3 regions of the Pontibacillus sp. ABV4_188 genome follow, and region 2 is predicted to be linked to each of the others. Evidence: riboswitches for the same ligand, from Rfam matches in the RefSeq annotation. Region 2 holds a riboswitch; each other region holds the start of a gene.
The links. A riboswitch is a leader RNA that binds a small molecule or an ion and turns the genes downstream of it on or off. The one in region 2 is predicted to bind cobalamin.

Region 1 (7,017 bases), 940 kb from region 2:
TTTATCTATTTTAGGCTTCAAGAGCCGAAACGCGGAAGTAAGGGAAAACCCAATTCTTAACATATAAGCGTAAAACAATGAAAGCTCATTTCAAACTTTCTTTAGTTGCTTATATTGTATCCTCCCTCACCGTTTAATTATGTTCTATAATTTTCCTATAATTCTATTAAACTAGCAAGTCTATCAGCCAAAAAGTAAAAGCGCTTTCTTTATTTAAAGAAAAGCGCTTTTCCCATTCCTCTAAGCACGAGGACATTCTCTCTAGTATGAGCATTTAACAATCCTACTTTATAATAAATAAGAGCCCTAAAGGAATGATCCCCTGGGCTCTAGTCAACTACTTATAAGCTTTTAAGCTTCTCTACCACTTCAGAAGGTTCCACACGGTCTTTGTAATCAGCTTTTGTATATTCGTAAGCGATTGTTCCGTCTTGTTGGATGATATAGGTAGCAGAAACCGGAAGAGTCCAATTATCATCTCCGTTATGCTTATCTACCTGAAGACCTTTCTCTTTATATACATCTACAAGATAGTCAGGAAGCTGGTAAACTAAATTAAATTGATTAGCCACTTTATTACCTTCATCACTTAAAACATGGTATTGCAGGTCATTTTTCTCTGCAGTAGACAGAGAGTGATCTGGCGTTTCAGGGCTGATCGCAATTAACTGTGCCCCTTCACCATGAATCTCCTCAATTAATTGTTGATAAGCACGAAGCTCCATATTACAGTATGGGCACCATCCTCCACGATAGAAAGTAACAATTGCAGGACCGGATTGGAGTTGCTGGTAAAGATCTACAGAATCTCCTTTAGCATCTGGCAAAGTAAACTCTGGAGCTTTTTCTCCTACACGTAAACCTTTTCCTTGGTTCGAAGATTCAAGTTCGTCAATAGCGCTTTGCATTTTATCTTGAGTATCTTGTGATGCATTGGCTTTAAATTTTTCAATATATTCATTGTATTGTTCTTGCATATTTGTCTTCATTAAAAATCTCTCCTTTAAACCGTTTAGGCTAAGACGCCCAATTAAAGTATAAAGGAAACCACTACTAGACCAAAACAATTTGCATAACTATCCACTCTTAGGTTGAATATTAGGAAAAACAATCCCCACCAAGATTATAGCAACCCCGCACCATTGAATCATGGTAACGTGCTCATTAAGAATCAACATGGACAATAGTACGGCAACAGGTAATTCAGCAGAACCAAGGATGCTACCAAGTGCTGAACCGATTTTTGGCATACCATAAGCAAATAGCAAAGGAGGAATCACAACCCCAAAAAGACCAAGTAAGATCCCTAAATGACCGAAAGATGCAATCACAGTTGGATCTAGGCTTTTACTAAGAACCGGAGAAAAAATCACAACAACGATTATCATACTTCCTGTAACCATATAATAGCTTCTCTGGATAGGAGGAAGTTTAGGCAGAACAGTAGCGTTAGTGAGTATAAATAAAGCAAAAGAAACCGCCGCCAGTAAACCATATATAATCCCAATCACACTCACTCCTGCACTCTCTCCGCTTATTACTCCGCTCGCTAAAATCGTTCCAATCATTAAAATGAGCACACTAAAGGTCGTGACCTTATCAGGAATCTTCCTATAGAGCAAGAATTCTAGTAAAAATCCAATCCAAACAAACTGAAAAAGTAAAATGATGGCGAGCGATGCTTCTGTAGTAACTAGAGAGAGGTAATAAAACACACCAACCAAGCCTGTAGGTATACCTGCAAGCATAAGTTTGATTTTATCTTTTAGTCCGATTTTTTGTTTCCTTTTCGTAAAGAAAACACATACGAATAAAACGGACCAACCAATTAGGAATTGTCCCACAGTAACTAGCGATGTGTCTGCACCGGTTCTATATGCAAGCTTTACTAACGTTGATAACACTCCATACGAACATGCTCCAATAAAAACAGCGATGATATACCGCATTGCTTACTACACCTTCCTTAACTAAAAGATGCACAACCACCTCATTCATGGGGTTGTGCATTTAATAGTAGACTTTATTCCATTGCTCCAGTGACATCATATGGAGTCAAATCAATACCTGATGGACGGCTTAATGCAAGGTTAGCCAATTCAGAACCAAGATAAGGACCACTTGTTAGTCCAGAAGCACCCAAGCCGTTGGCAACAAGTAGGTTATCAAATCCTGGAACATTACCGATGACAGGAAGAAACCCTGGCGTATAAGGGCGAAACCCTACACGGCTCTCAACAAATGTTCCGCTCTTTAAACCAGGCGCGATTGGTAATAACTGCGAGAAAATATCATGAAGTCCACCTGCTGTGACATGAATGTCAAAGTCTTCATTTTCTTCATGAGTTGCCCCTATTACAATCCTCCCGGCCTCAAAAGGAAGAACATATTTATTTGTAGGAGGCATAATAACAGGCCACTCACTTGTATTGGTTTCCGGTAGAGAAAGATGTGCAATCTGAGCTTTTTGAGAAGAGACTAGGAATTGGACGCCAAGAGGCTCTAGCATTTCTTTAGACCAGGCTCCACCGGTCACAATCACTTTCTCTCCAGATAAAAAATCACCATCAACATTGACACCTGTTACACTCCCACCTTTAAAGGAAAGAGTGGCATCTCCATACAAGATACGTGCCCCATGTTTTTGCGCTCCATTTATCAACGCGTTTCTAAGCGCCCTTCCATCCACTCGAGCTCCTCCGCTAACATAAACAGCTGCATACTCTAAAGAGATAGGAGGAAACATTGCTTTCGTCTCCTCATGAGTCAATTTCTTAATTTCTCCTATTTCTGGTGCATCCTCGCGACGTTTTTCAGCGAGCGCAACGATTTTATCAAGCTTTGCATCTTCCGTATGAAGCTTTAGTGCACCCACACGCTTATATCCTGTTTCTGTTTGCCCATCTCTTTCAAGTTCCTGAACCAATTCAGGGTAATACCGAGCACCATTTTTCACTAGCTGATACCAAGCTTTGTTCCTTCGCTGAGAAAGCCAGGGACAAACCATACCTGCTGCAGCATCTGTAGCCTGGCCTGCGTCTTGGCGATCAACCACCGTCACCGGGACTCCTTTTTTAGCTAAATGATAAGCAGTGGAAGCCCCCATAATACCCGAACCAACTACTATATATGACTTCATAATAACACCTATTCCTTCATTTCTTTGTACGCTGTCATTTTACAAGATAATAACCTCAGACTCAATTTCCCACCAATCGACATATTTCCCGGGTAATTTATGAAATGATTAACGAATAGCTGACCGCTTTTTCCGATTCTCTTTCCGAGCAGGTGCCGTTTCGTATAACCGTTTCTCTTCCTGGGTTTCAGCCAAGATAGGTGGAACTAAAACAGGCTTTCCGTCACCATTAACAGCAACCATGGTCAAAAACGATTCTGTCGTTAAGGTTTCTTCGTTCTTAAGTAGATTGTGTGCTTTAACCTTAACATAGACCTCCATAGACGAATTCCCTGTGTAGGTTACGCATGCTTCTAAAGAAAGCGAATCCCCTACCTTTGCTGATGAAAGAAAGTCTACAGAATCAATAGACGCTGTTACTACAGCACAATTAGAATGTTTCATAGCAGTAAGGGCAGCAACCTCATCAATATACGCTAAAATCTTTCCTCCAAAAATAGTGTCTAGGTGATTCGTATCTGGTGGTAACACCAACCTCGTTTGGATAATCCTTGAGTGACTAACTGTTCTTGCTTTCATCCATAACTCCTCCCCTGTAACATCAGTAAAAAGAACACACATGGAGATCCTACACATTATTTCAACGGATGAATTTGAGAATAAAAAAACACCTTCTATAAAGAAGATGTATAAAAAACGCTCAAATAAACTCAGAAATTATCTGAGTTTAACTTAATGTCACATCCTCCTATTACCCGTAGGATTAATTACCTTGCTTTATGGCAGGTCTCCTGACTTTGATTCAACAACTCTTCAGCCCTTCCCGACCTCACAAAAAATCAGTGGATAATCTGAAGCATCTCATCATTACAGTGGCGGGAACCGTGCTGGACTTTCACCAGCTTCCCTTTTCAACTTTTCTGTCACCATAAAGCGCGTATTCAATTTTCCCCATTATACCATAAAATACATATGAAAAATCCATCAGATTACCGGCGTATACTTGCCCTTTTCTATCTCATTCTAAAAATATTAGAAGTATTCATTGCGCCCTGAACTTTTTTCCAATCGCAATATACTTTAAAATGGTTATTGACACCCCCTCATGTTCATGATAAAAATTGAATAACATAATATGAACGAATTGCTTTGAAGGAAAGTAAGTAACTCCTCTGTCCCTGTCTCAGAGAGCTGATGAGTGGTGTGAAATCGGTACAAACAGAGAGAGCGAATTTCATTTCTAGAGCTTCTATGCGTGAGCCATGGACGGTGACGACCGTTATACGTGTAAAGTCATGAAACATTCGTTTCATAACTAGGGTGGTACCGCGATAAAAGTCGCCCCTACATTTTGTAGGGGCGACTTTTTTGTTTTATAAAATTATACGTTTGAGAGGAAGATGAGAATGAGTCAGCAAGAACAATGGTCTTCAAAGATTGGATTTATTTTAGCAGCAGCCGGGTCCGCAATAGGACTTGGAGCTATATGGAAATTCCCCTATATTGCAGGACAAAACGGCGGAGGGGCTTTTTTCATCACTTTTATCGCTTTTACGATTTTATTAGGATTACCATTATTGTTGGCGGAGTTTTCCATAGGACGTACAGCGCAAAATAACGCCGTTGACTCTTATCGCACCATCGCGAAAGGTACAAAGTGGCACTACGTTGGGATATTAGGGATGGTCACTTCTTTTATTCTATTATCTTTTTATAGCGTCGTTGGCGGATGGATTGTTATTTATCTATTGAAGACTATAACCGGAGGTATGTCAGGACTTTCTTCACCTCAATATGGAGAAGTGTTTGGTCAAACGATATCGAATCCTCTACTTAGCATTAGCGTCCAGCTCTTATTTATTTTAATTACAATACTTGTTGTTTCAAGAGGAGTTCAAAAGGGAATTGAGAAAGCTAGTCGTATCATGATGCCTGCTCTATTCGTATTATTCTTAATATTAGTGGCAAGATCTTTAACTTTAGAAGGTGCAGGAGAAGGAATTGCTTTCCTCCTTCAACCAGATTTCTCAAAAGTAACATCCCAAACGGTATTAGAAGCAATGGGACAATCATTCTTCACATTAAGCGTAGGGGTTTCTGTAATGGTTACTTACAGCTCCTATCTTCCTAAAAATCAAAGTCTACCTAAGGCAGCTTCATCAATAGTAGGAATTAATATATTAATCGTTTTATTAGCAGGTTTGGCCATTTTCCCTGCCGTCTTTTCTTTCGGACTTGAACCAGGCTCTGGCCCTGTACTTCTATTTAACGTTCTCCCTACAGTGTTCAGTCAAATGCCTTTAGGAATGGGCTTTTTTACAGCCTTTTTACTTTTATTCTTATTTGCCGCTTTAACCTCTGCCTTTTCCATGCTAGAGATTATTGTGTCTGTTCTATCAAAAGGGAATGAAAGATTACGTCAGAAATATGCGTGGATCATAGGTCTATCCATCTTTATTGTGGGTATCCCTTCCGCATTATCATTCGGCGTTCTCGGAGATGTAACACTATGGGACAAAACCATTTTCGATCTGGCCGATTATGCAGTCAGCAATATATTAATGCCTACAGGAGCATTGTTAATCTCTATCTTTGTCCCCTTAAAAATGAAGAAATCTGACCTTTATGAAGAATTAAAGAGAGGGAGCACCCTAAAAAGAGCGATCTTTAATGTATGGTATTCCTTAATACGTTATGTAGCTCCTATCCTGATCATCGCCGTTATGATTGATGTTATAACTGGATAATTTCTGAATAGTATAAAAGATCTATTTTTTTACTATTCAGAGCGACTACAACAGGCTTCAGTTAATATGAACTAATGAAAATACATCATGTGAGCTTTCCTAACATTTAACTTTGTGTTAGAATTCCTTACATGATAAATAAAAGGTTATGCATTCCTAACTATGAATGCTAGTAATCTACTACAAACTATTAAGGCGAGGGTATTAAATGACTTTTACTAAAGAATCCATTAAGCAAGAAGTTCACGACAAAGGCGTAGAATTTATTCGACTTGAATTCACAGACATGCTTGGAGACACAAAAAACGTTGAGCTCCCTATTGAAGAGCTTGAAAGTGTTCTAGAAAACGAAGCTATGTTCGACAGTTCTTCTATTTCTGGTTTCTCTGATATTCAAGAAAGTGATATGTATCTATATCCAGACTTAAGCACGTTTAAAGTATTACCTTCAACAGTAGATGAAGATCCTGTTGCACGATTCATTTGCGACATTTATACAACCGACGGAACTCCTTTCGAAGGTGATCCACGTTATATCCTAAAACGAGCAATGAAAGAAGCTGCTGAAATGGGCTATACCGTAAACGTAGGTCCAGAACCAGAGTTCTTCTTGTTCAAACTGAATGACGAAGGGTACCCTATTAAGAAGATGAATGACCGTGGTGGTTATTTCGATGCTTCTCCAATTGATAAAGGAGACAAAGTGCGCCGTGATATCGTCCGCACACTTAAGAAATTTGGCTTTGAGATGGAAGCTTCTCACCACGAAGTAGCTATGGGACAGCACGAAATCAACTTCCGTTTCGATGATATGCTAAAAGCTGCAGATAACATTCAGACATTCAAAAGCGTTGTAAAAGACGTAGCCACAAACCATGACTATCACGCTACGTTCATGCCTAAGCCAATTGCTGGAGAAAACGGTTCTGGTATGCACTGTCACCTTTCTCTATTCAAAGATGGCGAGAGCGTATTCTGTGATGAAAAAGATGAAGACGGTATTTCAGTAACAATGAAGCATTTCATGGGTGGTATCCTAAAACACGCTACTGGTATTGCTGCTATTACAAACCCAAATGTCAACTCTTACAAACGTTTAGTTCCTGGTTACGAAGCACCTGTAAGCATTGC
Region 2 (7,017 bases):
TTACCATTACCATCGTTGGATTTGTAGCACAAATAGGCTATTTTATAACCCGTTGGATTGCTAGCCAACATGCCCCTCTAAGTAATTTATTTGAATATACGACCTTCTTTGGTATGATGCTTGTTCTCGCTTTCATCGTTATATACTTCATATACCGATTAAATGTACTAGGGCTTTTCGTATTACCAATTGCTTTATTAATCATTGCCTATGCGAGTATGTTTCCTAGTGAGATCTCGCCATTAATTCCAGCGTTAAATACACATTGGCTGTATATTCATGTTTCTACTGTTTCTCTTGGTCAAGCAATACTAGCAGTCAGTTTTGGTGCGGGTCTCTTATACTTAATTAAAACGTTAGATCAATCTGAAAAAACGAAAAAGAACGCGTGGCTAGAGTTTATTATTTATACTCTTTTTGCGGTCATTGGATTTATTGTGATCACAACCGGATTCCGCTTAGGTGGTTACGAAGTTACCTTTGAAGTTCCTGCAGAAGGAGAGGCAGTGGAAGCTAATACAGTTGATTATACATTGCTTCCTATTGTTGGACCAACAGATGGCACGATGCAAACAGATGGCGCAACCGGACCATTAATAGACGCTCCTTCTTGGATGCAAGGCGAGAAGGCAGCAAGAAAGTTAAATACAATGATTTGGTCCCTTCTAGTAGGGCTTGTCTTATACGTGTTGACGCGTCTTATATTAAGGAAGCGGGTTGCTGCAGCGATTCAACCCAAATTGACTCGGGTGAAGCCATCATTAGTAGATGAAGTTTCTTACCGTGCAGTGGCAATTGGATTCCCAGTTTTTACACTGGGAGGACTGATATTTGCAATGATTTGGGCACAAATAGCATGGAACCGTTTTTGGGGATGGGATCCAAAAGAAGTTTGGGCTCTCATTACTTGGTTGTTCTATGCAGTATTCTTACACTTACGCTTAGGTGCTGGATGGCACGGGGAGAAATCGGCGTGGCTAGCCGTTATTGGATTTGCCATAATCATGTTTAACTTAATAGCTGTTAACCTCGTGTTAGCAGGACTACATTCATATGCGTAATACACTACAAAGGCTGCTAATCTTAAGATTTGTAGCCTTTGTTGCAAATAGAAGGGAGATAGAAATATGGATCAGGGTGGAAAGATTCTCGTAGTAGATGATGAAGAACGAATCCGTCGGTTAATCCGCATGTATTTAGAGAGAGAAAATTACGAAGTTGTGGAGGCTGAAGACGGGGAAGAGGCTCTAGAGCTTGCTATTGGTGACGATTTTGATCTCATACTTTTGGATTTAATGATGCCAGGAAAAGATGGTATTGAAGTGTGTCAGGACATAAGAGAGAAAAAGGCAACTCCAATTATTATGTTGACAGCCAAAGGGGAAGAGTCAAATCGTGTCCAAGGCTTTGAAGCGGGGACTGATGATTATATCGTTAAACCTTTTAGTCCAAGAGAAGTGGTGCTTCGGGTTAAGGCTTTACTGAGGCGTTCCTCATCCACCAAATTCTTGCAAACAGAAACGGGAGCTAGAGATGTATTGGTGTTTGATCATTTAACAATTGATAATGATGCGCATAGAGTAAAAGCTGATGGGAAGGATGTTAGCTTAACACCTAAAGAGTATGAACTTCTACTTTTCCTTGCACAAGCTCCTGATAAAGTCTTTGACCGTGAGCAACTTTTGAAGGAAGTTTGGCAATACGAATTTTTTGGAGATTTGCGTACAGTCGATACACATGTGAAACGTCTCCGTGAGAAACTAAGTAAAGTATCTAAAGACGCTGCCAAGATGATCGTAACAGTATGGGGCGTAGGGTATAAATTTGAGGTAGTTGGTGACTAATGTTCTGGCGAAGTGTAGTAGGTAAGTTATGGTTTACCATACTACTTTTAGTATCATTTGTATTATTTATATTAACGGTATTATTACTTGAATTCTTTGAAAGTTACCATATTTATCAAGCTGAAAAGGAATTAATGCAAACTGCTGAAAAAGTAGAAGATATTCTTGATGAATACGAAGAGCGGTCATTAGCCCTTTCAATTGCTGAGAAGATTATTGATCCTTCAAGCAGAATTGTAGTAGCGTTTGATGAAGAAGATCAATGGATTTCTCCCACCTATAAAGAGGATGTACCCATTGTACCGATGGAGTGGTTGTACCAGGATGAGTCATTATCGACCGTGTTTGATTCAAAGGAAACGGTTATGAAAGAAGATATTATACCTGATACTGAAACACATGTCATGATTGTAGGAATCCCTCTTGCTGAGCAAGGTTCTGGTATTTTCGTCTATCAATCCCTTGCTTTTGTTGAACAAACAACTTCCCAAACGACTAAGATTATTTTCTTGGGTGCTGGGATAGCGATTATTTTAACAACGATCTTTGCGTTTTTCTTATCGACACGAATTACATCTCCTCTTATAAAAATGAGGGAGGGCGCTTTCGAGTTAGCGCGTGGGGAATTCAATACAAAAGTTCCTATCTTGACGCATGATGAAATTGGTGAACTGGCCATGGCATTTAATCGTATGGGGAGACAGTTGAAGTTTCATATAAATGCATTAAATCAAGAGAAAGAGCAGTTATCAGGAATTCTTCGGTCTATGGCTGATGGTGTTATTACTCTAAATCGAAAAGGGCATATGTTAGTCACTAACCCTCCTGCTGATCAGTTTATAGATGCTTGGTTTTATGAACATGAAAATGGATTGCCCAATCACGATCTTTTACCAGGTGAACTACAAGATATGCTTCAAGAAGTTATTACAAAAGAGAAAGAAATCATGACAGAGCTAGTGGTTCAAGGGCGTAGTTTCGTAGTAATCATGACTCCTCTATACGATAAAACATATGTGAGAGGGGCTGTTGCGGTAATTCGGGACATGACAGAAGAACGAAGGTTGGATAAACTTCGTAAAGACTTTATTGCTAATGTCTCTCATGAGCTCAGAACGCCTATTTCTATGTTACAAGGCTATAGTGAAGCCATTGTAGATGATATTGCTGAATCCAAAGAAGATAAGAATGAATTAGCCAAGATCATTTATGATGAGTCTCTCAGGATTGGAAGACTTGTCAATGAATTACTAGATCTTGCACGAATGGAAGCGGGACACATTCAACTAAATAGGGAGTTTGTTAACATTCATGATTATATTGAACGAATCGTGAAGAAATTCTCAGGATTAGCAAATGAAAAGAATATCTCGATACATGTAGAAGTAGATAATAACCTGCAGCAAGTGTATTTAGACTACGACCGTATCGAGCAGGTACTGACCAACTTGCTTGATAATGCTATTCGACACACAGAACAAGATAAACAAGTTTTTGTCAGAGTAACGGAAGAAGATGCTGTTCAATTCTCCATACACGATCAGGGTATTGGGATAGCAGATGAAGATTTACCATTTGTGTTCGAGCGTTTCTATAAGGCAGACAAGTCACGCAAGAGAAGTGGAGGAGGTAAGTCAGGAACCGGGTTAGGGCTCGCTATTGCTAAAAATATAGTAGAAGCTCATAAAGGTTCCATTTCTGTGCATAGTAAGCAAGGAGAAGGAACAACCTTCTTGTTCAAGCTTCCAAATGATTGCGAATCATGACGAACAATCTTGTTTCCTATGAAACCATCTAGAGATAAGTACTTCCTTTTCTAAAGTAACTATGCTACGATACAAACATAATATAATTTCATAATTTAACTATGGTGCTCTCATATGAGAACTGAAAAGGGAATCTGGTTGGAATCCAGAACTGTCCTCGCAACTGTACGTGTGGACGAAAGGGAAATGCCACTTTATATAATTATAAGGGAAGGCTCTCGAGTAGATCGATACACAAGTCAGTAGACCTGCCATGGTTAACCGTTTCAAAGCTTCGAGGATTGAGCGTTTGAGAGACCTATCTTGTCATTGTTTTTTAACGAGATCCGTCATGCTCAAAGACTCTTCCATTAAAAGGAAGGGTCTTTTTTCGTAACAAAAGGTCTGTCTTCGTTTCGTCTCTTCGTAATGCAACGAAACAACTACATATTTTATGGAGAGGTTGGATGAAATGAAACAAATAATGAAAATGATAATGGCGACTATATTTGTATTAGGAGGACTTGCTGCCTGTGGTCAGTCAACAGAGGATGCAAATAGTGGGGAAAGTAGTCCATCTACACAGGAACAGCAAGAACAGCTTGTAACAGTGGAAATTACAACAGATAACGGGGAAGAAGCTATAGCTGAAAAAGAAATTGAGATTGAAGACGGAGCAACTGTAATGGAAGTAATGAAAGAAAATTTTGATATAGAGACGGGAAGTAATGGAGGCTTCATTACTTCAATTGAAGGTGTAGCTCCTAAAGATGGAGAGCAGAAAGCATGGTTTTATTCCGTTAATGGAGAAGAAGCTATGGTCGGAGCAAAGGAATATACGTTAGAATCTGGAGATGCTGTTTCATTTGACTTTCACAGCTGGGAGTAACAGCGATGAACTTATATAAACTAACATTAATCTCATTGCTTGCTGCACTTGCCACCGTTGGAAGATTCTTATTTAGTTTTTACCCAAACGTTCAGCCTGTCACAGCGATTATAATTATTTGTGGTATTTGGTTAGGTCCCTTCTATTCTGTGGTGCTAGCTGTGGTGACTACGATATTATCAAATATGTTGTTAGGCATGGGGATATGGACCTTACCTCAAATAGTAAGCTGGTCATTAATTGGCCTCCTAGCAGGCTGGTTAGGAAAGTATAGGCATGTCGTGCCGATGTATGTATATGCTATATTTGCTGGTGTAAGTGGTTACTTCTTTGGATTTATGATGGCAGTTACATACGGTCAAGTAGGCAATCATTTCTTTGCCTATTGGCTAAGCAGCCTCCCGTTTGACACGTATCATGCTGTTGGTAATGTTGTATTCATGGTTGTACTCTATCCAGTATTGTCTCGTTTGTTTAAACAATATGAAAGTAAAAATATACATTCTTTTAAACACCCCAATCAGTCAATGAACTGATTGGGGTGTTTTTTGTAGTTGATTGTATTAGACTTTTTCAAGATAAAGTTAGTAATCATGAAGACTTGAAGCTGAGAGAATGTTTCCGTTAGCTTTAGTTGAGCGTAAGGTGTGCCTGGAAACCACTCGCTTTCCTGTGGGGAGCTGGTGAGCCTCCTCACGGGAGTCTCGCAGTTTCCAGGCCCGCCTTTGCCATATAAGGATAAACGAAAACATGCCATTTAGAGCGACTCCAGACCTTCTGTTGTGAAATGCGGGGCCATTCATTTTTTCAGCCAGGGCTTGCTCGGGGACTGCGAGACTCCCGCGGGAAAAGGAGCCTAGGGAAGACCCCGCAGAGAGCGAAGCGAATGAGGAGGCTTCCCAGCTCCCCGCAGGAAAGCGAGTAGTCCCCGAGCAAGCCCAAGCACTCATAAACGCAGGCGGACCTTTCCTGCTGAAATATCCAACTCTAATCCTTCCACATAAGTCCCTTATATAGAAGGGTTGTGATAGTAGCTATACTATTTAACATACACTAGATATTATTTGATTTTGGTAGGAAATGGTCTATTCAAACGCTTGGAAATAATTTATAGTATGAAACGAGTGAAACGTTTTACATATTTTTTCGACTAATGTTATGAACGGGAGGTTGACGAATGGATTCCGTATTTCAAGATCTTTATGAGAAATATCATAAAGATGTTTTTCAATTTATATTCTACATGGTAAAGAATCGGGAGCAAGCTGAAGATCTCGTTCAAGAAGTATATATTAAAGTCATGAATTCTTATGATCGATTTAAAGGGGATAGTAGTGAAAAAACATGGATGTTTTCGATAGCCCGTCATGTTACAATCGATTTCTTTCGTAAACAAAAGCGAAAAAGGAATCGGATCATGGATTTCTTTGACTGGGGGGAGCATGGTCATTTAATACAAGATGATCAGCCCATCCCTGAAGAAATTGCGTTGCAGAATGAAGAAATTCAAAAGATGTACCATTGTTTAGAAAGGTGTACGAGAGATCAAAAGACAATAATTATATTGAGGTATATTCAGTCTATGTCTATACAGGAGACTGCTGAAATTTTAGGGATGACTGTAAGTAAAGTGAAAACGACACAACATAGAGGTATGAAAGCACTTCAAACTTATATGAATGAGGAAGACGAGGAGGGGATCAGAAGTGAAACGAAATAAAAATCACAATAGTGACTCCATAAAAGATCTCCTGAAAAGTATGCCTGATGTAGAAGACCGCCAAAACTCTGAGGAGCTGTATCGTAAAATCTCTGACAAGCGAAATAAAGAGTTGCAAAGAGGATTTAAGCGAAAGAAAATGGCTACTAGATGGGGCATAGGGCTTGCCTCAGTAGCAGCGATCATTCTATTTTTCATCGCTGCTTTACCCACTATGACCCAACAGCAAGCTTATGATACATCATCTTCTGATGAAACAGCAGAACTAAGCAAAGACCAAGCAGAATCTAATGATCAAAATAATAATGAGATGGATCGTCCATCAGTCACTAATGGACAGGAAGATGCACAAGAAGAAAGTTCTTCATCTGAAAAGGCGGAAGCGAATTTCCATGATACTATGTCTAAGGAATCTTCTCTAATATCGAGAGTTGTGAAAGAAAATGAGGCAGAACACCATGCGATTGCGGCGTTTGGAGATCTGCAAGGTCAATACGTTGTTCCAATTACATTCTCTGTAGCACAACAAGTCAATAGCATTGACCAATTGTACAATTCTCTTCATGCATTTGAAGAAGAAGTTTGGAGTGTGAGAAAGTATCAGTTTTCATCTGTTTCATTTGATATAAACGAAGAGGAAGGGATCGTTGTGGTAAATTTCCCTGTCGATTATGATTTTCCAGAATCCTCTACACAAGAGAATATTTTTATAATGTCTCTTAAAGAAATGTTTAACCCACTTGATGTGACTACTATTAAACTTGCAACAGATGGTGAACCAGGAGTTAATCTTGGTAACAATGCGGTGTTAAAAGAAAT
Region 3 (7,017 bases), 1.5 Mb from region 2:
TGCATGTCTAGTAGCTCCTTCGCTTGAACTGTGTTCTTCACGTACATATTAAACGAAATCGATTGGTCAATATGACGCTGTCGGGCAGCGTTTTGACGAATGCTCCATTTCTGATCGATTTCGTACGCAGATTTATAAAACCAATAAGTAGTCGGTGTTAAGTCAGGTGCCGTGACGGGAATCTTATAATCTTTCTTTTCTTCCGAGTAAAATTTCTGGAAGATTGGATCAATACTCGCTGTACTACCCGCAATTAAAGAAGTCGAGGAGTTTGGCGCAACCGCCATCAGATACCCATTTCGTACGCCATCTTGTTGAACCCCATCCTTTAAAGCCGTCCATTCTTCATTGTCATACCCTCGCTCCGTAAAGTAATCGCCCGTTTGCCACTTCGACCCTTCAAAGTAAGGATAAGCCCCTTTCTCTCGCGCCAGCTCATGACTGGCTTGAATGGTAAGATACGCAATCTTTTCATATAACGAGTCAGCGTACTGAACAGCCTCTTCTGACTCCCAGCGAATCCCTTGTACAGCGAGAAGGTGATGCCATCCGAAGGTTCCAAGTCCAATCCCCCGATAGCGCTGATTCGTGAGCTGTGCTTGTAAGACAGGGATGTTGTTCAGCTCGATGACGTTATCGAGCATACGCACCTGAATCGGGATCAAGCGTTCAAGTGCCTCATCTGGGACAGATTTACCAAGGTTAATACTCGATAGATTACAGACAACAAAATCCCCAGCATCTTTCACAGTGATAATTTGACCATCCTCCGTGTAGTGCTCTTTCACCGTTGTTGCACTTTGATTTTGCGTAATTTCCGTACATAGATTCGTGCAGTACACCATTCCTTTATGGCTATTGGCATTCTTACGGTTCACTTCATCACGGTAAAACATAAACGGTGTACCTGTTTCGAGCTGTGAGACCATAATCCGTTTCATAATGTCGATTGCCGGAACCTTCTTTTTCTCTAAACGAGGTTCATTCACACAATCCCAATACTTCTCTCGAAAGCTGCCATCACCTTCTTTTTCATCATAATAGTCTTCTAAACTATAGCCCATCACCGTCCGTACTTCATGAGGGTCGAACAAATACCAATCTTCCCGGTTCTCTACCGCCTCCATAAATAAATCGGGTAATGTGACGCCCGTAAATAAATCGTGGGTACGCTGACGGTCGTCCCCGTTATTCAACTTGGCATCTAGGAAAGAGAAGATATCACGGTGCCAGATATCTAAGTACACAGCAATGGCACCCTGGCGTTGTCCAAGCTGATCGACACTTACGGCCGTATTATTCAGCTGCTTCATCCAAGGGATTACACCCGAACTTACACCTTTAAAGCCTTTAATATCACTGCCTCGAGAGCGAATTTTTCCGAGGTAAACACCTAGTCCTCCTCCACTTTTCGATAGATTGGCAATGTCTGTATTACTGTCAAATATGCCTTGCAAACTATCATCGACTGTATCTATAAAGCAACTCGATAACTGCCCGTAGCTTTTCCCTGCGTTAGCAAGCGTCGGTGTCGCCACGGTCATATACAAATGACTGAGCGCCCAATAGGCTTCTTTTACAAGAGGAAGACGGTGATTCGTATCTTCTTCCGCCATGAGCGTCATCGCAATAATCATAAATCGTTCTTGTGGAAGCTCGTATAAGCGCCCATCATGATCTGTTGCCAAGTACCGGTCGGCCAGTGTTTTCAACCCAATGTAGGTGAAGAACGTGTCACGCTCTGGAACGATTTCACTTCCTAATTGTTCAACCTCTTCTTTCGTATAACTTGTTAACAGACGTTCACTGTAAATACCTTTTGTATGTAGCGACTGAATAAGAGAATAAAAGTCGGGATAGTCTTCTTCCTTTGTATGGTGGCGATGAAGAGCAGCTTGTTCATACAAATAGTGAGCATAAATTCGCGCACATACAAATGTCCAATCCGGCTCTTCTTCATCCATTTGGTCCAACCCTTTTAAGATCAACTCGTTGTAAAGTTGATGATAGGATTCAATCCTTTTGGTTTGGATCAACTGATCGGCAAGCCTACCTAATCTCTCTACTTCAAGATGTGGATACTCTTTATGCGCCTCTTCTAAAACAGCGTAAATCCCCGTACTTTTTTGAACGATTGTCATGTGATAACCTCCTCTAAAATAAAAAAACCCGTTCCTCTTCCATTTGGGAAAGAGAAACGGATCAAACGACAGGACAACAAGATGAACCAACGTCAGGCTCATCCGGCTGAGGCTATCGTTTCATCTTCTCAATCCCCGAAGAAAAAGAAACTTTTAGCGAGGGCAGGCAGGTCTCCTGACTCGTGCATCGTCCTACTCTGAGCCCTTCCCATGCATATTTCGCACAGTGGAATGTCTCATTTCGTCCACACTTACAGTTGCGGGGACAGTTCTGGGCTTTCACCAGATTCCCTTTCAAGCCTTGAATAGGCACCTTGCAACTCGCTCATATATCAATATATAGTGTTTTATTAATTTTTAATCATATATCTTGTGTATATCGTAATAGATTTCTTTTATAAAATCAAGTCTTGAAGTTTATGTAGATTAGTAGTAATCGTTTATTTTCAAAATCTTTTACAAATAAACTCCCCTTCACATATAATGAGAAAAAGCAATTGGATTAAGGGAGGTCGTTACATTTGCTTTACAGACCTAGAAAACCTGTGGTTCAGAAAGATCTTTCACCAGAAGAACAAGAGTACTTAGAAAGTCTCCCACAACAAAACCACTTGGGTATTCTGGCCATGTTTTTTGGAGGGATTGGCTTTTTATTTGGCTCATTTTATATCTCTATTCCTATTGCCGCGTTAGTATATAGCATCATTACAGTCCGCACGTTTGACCGCCAAAAACACGATAACCCATGGCCATTCTTTATAGGGGTTGCCTTAAGTACGATCGGCATCGTCCTCCACATTTTCAAATACACCCAGCCTATGATATAGATCCTACATAACAATAAATTCAGTTATTCTTCACATCAAAAAACCTGCTCCATATAGGGCAGGTTTTTTGGGTTTTATTTCCCTTTTGTTTTAAACCAGTTCACACAAAGAACAATCAACAATAGAGCCGCAAATCCACCCGTAATAAATTTAATAAGAGCACTGTCTTGATATTGATAGACCGCCACGTACCCCCAAACAAAAACGAGAGGAAACAAGTAATCTTTTTGCAAAAAGTGAAAAGCCAGTGCAATGAGGCCTCCGGCTGTGAGCATAATGACTGCCCACCCAAGCTCCCCGATAGAAAGGATCTCCTCAATTCCATTCCCTTTTACCGCTACAAAAGCTGCAACAATGGTCGCGATTGATGTCCACCCTAAATAGATTGAGAAGGGAATGCGATATTGAGTCGATGATAAACCTAACCCTTGAATAATCGTATACACCACACAAAGCGTAAGTAGTGACAAGGCAATAAACAGGATCGAAGGGTTTGTACCCACTACGACTGATGTCCCCGATAAGATCATACTAATCGGAAACCAAAGACCAATGCCCTTCACGACTCGATCCAATTCTTCGTCTGCAAAAAAAGATTTCACAACAAACCATAGCAGCAACAAGTAAATAAGTCCCCAAATCGAAAAGGCATACGGCGCGGGCATAACATAGACTTGTTCCATGTCCCCACCCATAAAGTCCGCAATGAAAACCGAAGTGACAATTAAATAAACAAAACTAGCCAGGTTAAACAATTTAAGTACTAGTGCATTCATGATGCGTGTTCTCCCCTCTCGTATGTGTATATATACTTCCACTCAAGAAGTACAAAATGGACAACTAGTACAGTGTATGTAAGAACGGAGAGTAACATCCATACATTTTCACTAGTATTTAACATCTGACTAAAGCGTAGTGCAGAAGAGGCATTCATTCTATACAAAAAAAGCATGGTCCCAATAATGACTGGGACCATGCTTTTCATCTATCCGGACACAGGGCGTTCTTCTGCTGCGGGAGGAAAGATTGAATTTGATTGAGGAATTTTAGCGTCTTTTTCATAAGCTTGTTGAAGTTGCTGTGTTACAGGTCCTGGCTTACCCGTTCCAACTTGAATATCGTCTACCTTAACGACAGGCATTATTTCTGCGGTACTGCTCGTAATAAATAATTCATCAGCCTCCGCGATGTCCTCTAAACTAAATGCCGCCTGAATAAACGGAAAGCCCAGTTGAGTCGTCAACGCTACAACACGCATACGTACACACCCATGCAGAATATTTTCTGTTGCAGGATGCGTGTAGACAATTCCATCTTTGACGAGATATACATTTGAAGAGCTACCCTCTGTTACTTTTTTATTCCGGTGGAGTATGGCTTCAAATGCACCCTTTTCAGTCGCTTCTTGCTTAGCCATAACGTTTGGTAACAGATTTAAACTTTTAATATAGCAATAATCCCACCGAACGTCTGGCTGCGTGATGGTAGTCACACCGTTTTGCAAAGATTCCACTTTCCTAGGAAGATCCTGCACATACGCATACAAATTCGCCTGAACATCTTTAGGGAAAGCGTGATCACGAGGAGCTGATCCTCGCGTTAATTGTAAATATACTTTGGCATCAGTTTCAACACTGTTTTTTGTAAGAAGTTCATCTAATTTCTCATACATTTCTTCTTTCGAGTAAGGCACATTAATCTTGATTGCCTTTGCCGAACGGAACAATCGCTCTACGTGCTCTTTAATTAAGTAATAGTTTCCGTTATAAATTCGAATAACTTCATAAACACCATCACCAAACTGAAGCCCCCGTTCTTCAAACGGATAATAAAGCTCATCGCGATTCACAAACCCCTGATCCGTTAACAAATATGGCTTTATACTCATTTTGAACCACCTCATCTCGTTAGGTTACTCTACTTAAAGGGACAACGACTAGTTTCACCTATCCCATTATAAAATTCCGGTTCGATATAGTGTATCAAATTGTCGCAACATTGTGTACAGTTATGCTCTAATTGTTAGGGTTCTGTAATGTAATCTTTTTTCGGATATTCTTTAATCATGGGTATGAGATGGTTTTAGCAAGTGGAGAGCTCAAGCTGGGATAGGAGCTCTCCCAGCTTGAGCCGGTCGCCCACGATCTTGAGCCCTTTTATCGAAACATGAGCCGGTCCGCTGATCTCCAATCATGTGCTCCGCCTACTTGAGCCGTTATTTCTCTAACTCGAGCCGTCCCTCTCTCTTCTTGAGCCACTCCCTCACCACTTGAGCCGTTATGAATGGGACTTGAGCTGTTCTTTTCCCCTCTTGAGTCATTAATTCGAAAAATTAAGCCGGTTTCCTCCCCTCTTGAGCCGTATAACTCTAACTTGAGCCGGTTGCCCACGCTATTGAGCCATTAAACCGAAACATGAGCCGGTCCCGCCGACCTCTAATACCACCCACTAAAAAACCACGAAGCCGAAGAGCTTCGTGGGTTCTCACCTTAAACTTAGTTCACTTTTCCATATTAATCTCCCCATAAACTTGTACAGCACTCTTAAATCATCCATCTCAATTACCTCTTTGCCAAAAATTAAATATCTCCTCATTCCCATCTTGAATCGTAATCGCCTGGGAGCCCATTTGCTTCCACCCCTTTATAAAGGAGGATCGAAGCAAACGACGATTTTGCTCTCCGGTTAGAGGATCATTTACGTAAATGTACTTCGAATCATAACCTGTCATAACAACAGAATGCTCCCTGTACGTCACACGAATGGGACCGTTTGATGTATGCCATGTCACCCACTGTTGTGGTGGAAGGGTATTAAAGTGGGAATTTTGGATTACCCAGACTGGATTACCTCTTGCAACTTCACGAAGAAGCTCTTCAAACGGTTGACCTGTTAAATCAACGGCAAGGTCACCTACGTAAGACGTTGCCAGTTCATGTATTGGCTTGTGGTACACTCCTAGCCCTGGGTTTTTATACGTATACATATCTCCTACAAATCCATCATTTGGATCTCCAAAATAGATTTTTCCACCTTTAACTTTGTAGATCGCGGGATTCTTCTTCACTTTTCTTGCTAGGTCCATTTTATCTACCCTAATTCCCTTTGAATGAAGCACCATGGCAAGACTCGTTACTTCACAGCCGCGTGGAAGTTCAGGCATTTGTCGAATGATAGGGATATTCATTCGATAAGAATTTGGGATAGGCTCGTTAATGCTAGAAGCCGATTTCGCGTTGTTCTTTGCCATGATCGGCATAGACGCTATATACATTACGATTAAAAATACCGAAAATAATTTCTGCATTCTTTCACCTTCTTCAAGAATCAAAGATTATTGTGACCGTTTTTGAACCAAAATATGAAGAAGCTCAAAATAAGAGAGGTTTGGACAACAAAAGATTAAAGTAGCTCGTCTATTCCTAATACTAGACGAGTATCTTTTGTTACACTAAAGAAGAGTTCGATTGGAGGATATTGGCATGCGGTATGTGTTGTACTACGGGCCATCGGTGATGATCTTTATTGGGTTGCAAGTTTTCTCAAGCGTTCCCCTCACCTTTTGGCTTTTCTATAGTTGGTTACTTCTTGTCCCATTAATCGATGGGCTCGTTATAAAGCGCAAGACGTGGCGCGAAACATTGAACTGGATATGCTTTCATAAGCCGCACCACTCCATTAAAATCGGACTGATTAGTGGAATTATTGCCTTTATATCTATCTTCGGTGGAGTAGCTGTTCTTCATGATTGGATTATAAATAAAGAAAAAGCCATATCGCTTTTAGAGAGATGGGGAATTACAGACAAAGGCATTATTGTGATGGTCCTCGTCTTGGTTATCATTAACCCTATTCTTGAAGAAACGTATTGGCGCGGGTATGTGCACACTAAAATTGTGGAGCGAAAAGGACTTAGACGAGCCATTTTCATCACGGCTTTTTTCTATTCTTTGTACCACCTCCTTTCCCTTGTACCCATTTTTGAGTGGCCGGTTAATTTTTTATTTGTGGTTCCTGTATTTATCGCAGGATTATTCTGGGGATGGATG

Region 1: another riboswitch for cobalamin. It lies ahead of ACYX4O_RS16110 (acyl-CoA thioesterase); the one in region 2 lies ahead of ACYX4O_RS11285 (DUF4430 domain-containing protein).
Region 3: another riboswitch for cobalamin. It lies ahead of ACYX4O_RS03785 (ribonucleoside-diphosphate reductase subunit alpha); the one in region 2 lies ahead of ACYX4O_RS11285 (DUF4430 domain-containing protein).

Annotation. Positions count from the first base shown of each region.
Region 1 is NZ_CM149975.1:3,137,009-3,144,025, forward strand. Features, by position in the region: gene ACYX4O_RS16095 (peroxiredoxin-like family protein) at 342-989, opposite strand; gene ACYX4O_RS16100 (EamA family transporter) at 1,077-1,949, opposite strand; gene ACYX4O_RS16105 (NAD(P)/FAD-dependent oxidoreductase) at 2,024-3,139, opposite strand; gene ACYX4O_RS16110 (acyl-CoA thioesterase) at 3,248-3,718, opposite strand; cobalamin riboswitch at 3,904-4,085, opposite strand; T-box leader at 4,280-4,488, shown strand; gene ACYX4O_RS16115 (sodium-dependent transporter) at 4,546-5,886, shown strand; gene glnA (type I glutamate--ammonia ligase) at 6,095-7,017, shown strand, end outside.
Region 2 is NZ_CM149975.1:2,196,293-2,203,309, reverse strand. Features, by position in the region: gene ccsB (c-type cytochrome biogenesis protein CcsB) at 1-1,061, shown strand, start outside; gene ACYX4O_RS11295 (response regulator) at 1,128-1,844, shown strand; gene ACYX4O_RS11290 (ATP-binding protein) at 1,844-3,610, shown strand; cobalamin riboswitch at 3,696-3,880, shown strand; gene ACYX4O_RS11285 (DUF4430 domain-containing protein) at 4,062-4,478, shown strand; gene ACYX4O_RS11280 (ECF transporter S component) at 4,484-5,014, shown strand; gene sigX (RNA polymerase sigma factor SigX) at 5,656-6,198, shown strand; gene ACYX4O_RS11270 (hypothetical protein) at 6,185-7,017, shown strand, end outside.
Region 3 is NZ_CM149975.1:745,043-752,059, reverse strand. Features, by position in the region: gene ACYX4O_RS03785 (ribonucleoside-diphosphate reductase subunit alpha) at 1-2,141, opposite strand, end outside; cobalamin riboswitch at 2,290-2,473, opposite strand; gene ACYX4O_RS03780 (cell division protein FtsK) at 2,687-2,968, shown strand; gene ACYX4O_RS03775 (hypothetical protein) at 3,043-3,744, opposite strand; gene dat (D-amino-acid transaminase) at 3,954-4,856, opposite strand; gene ACYX4O_RS03765 (C39 family peptidase) at 5,526-6,275, opposite strand; gene ACYX4O_RS03760 (CPBP family intramembrane glutamic endopeptidase) at 6,451-7,017, shown strand, end outside.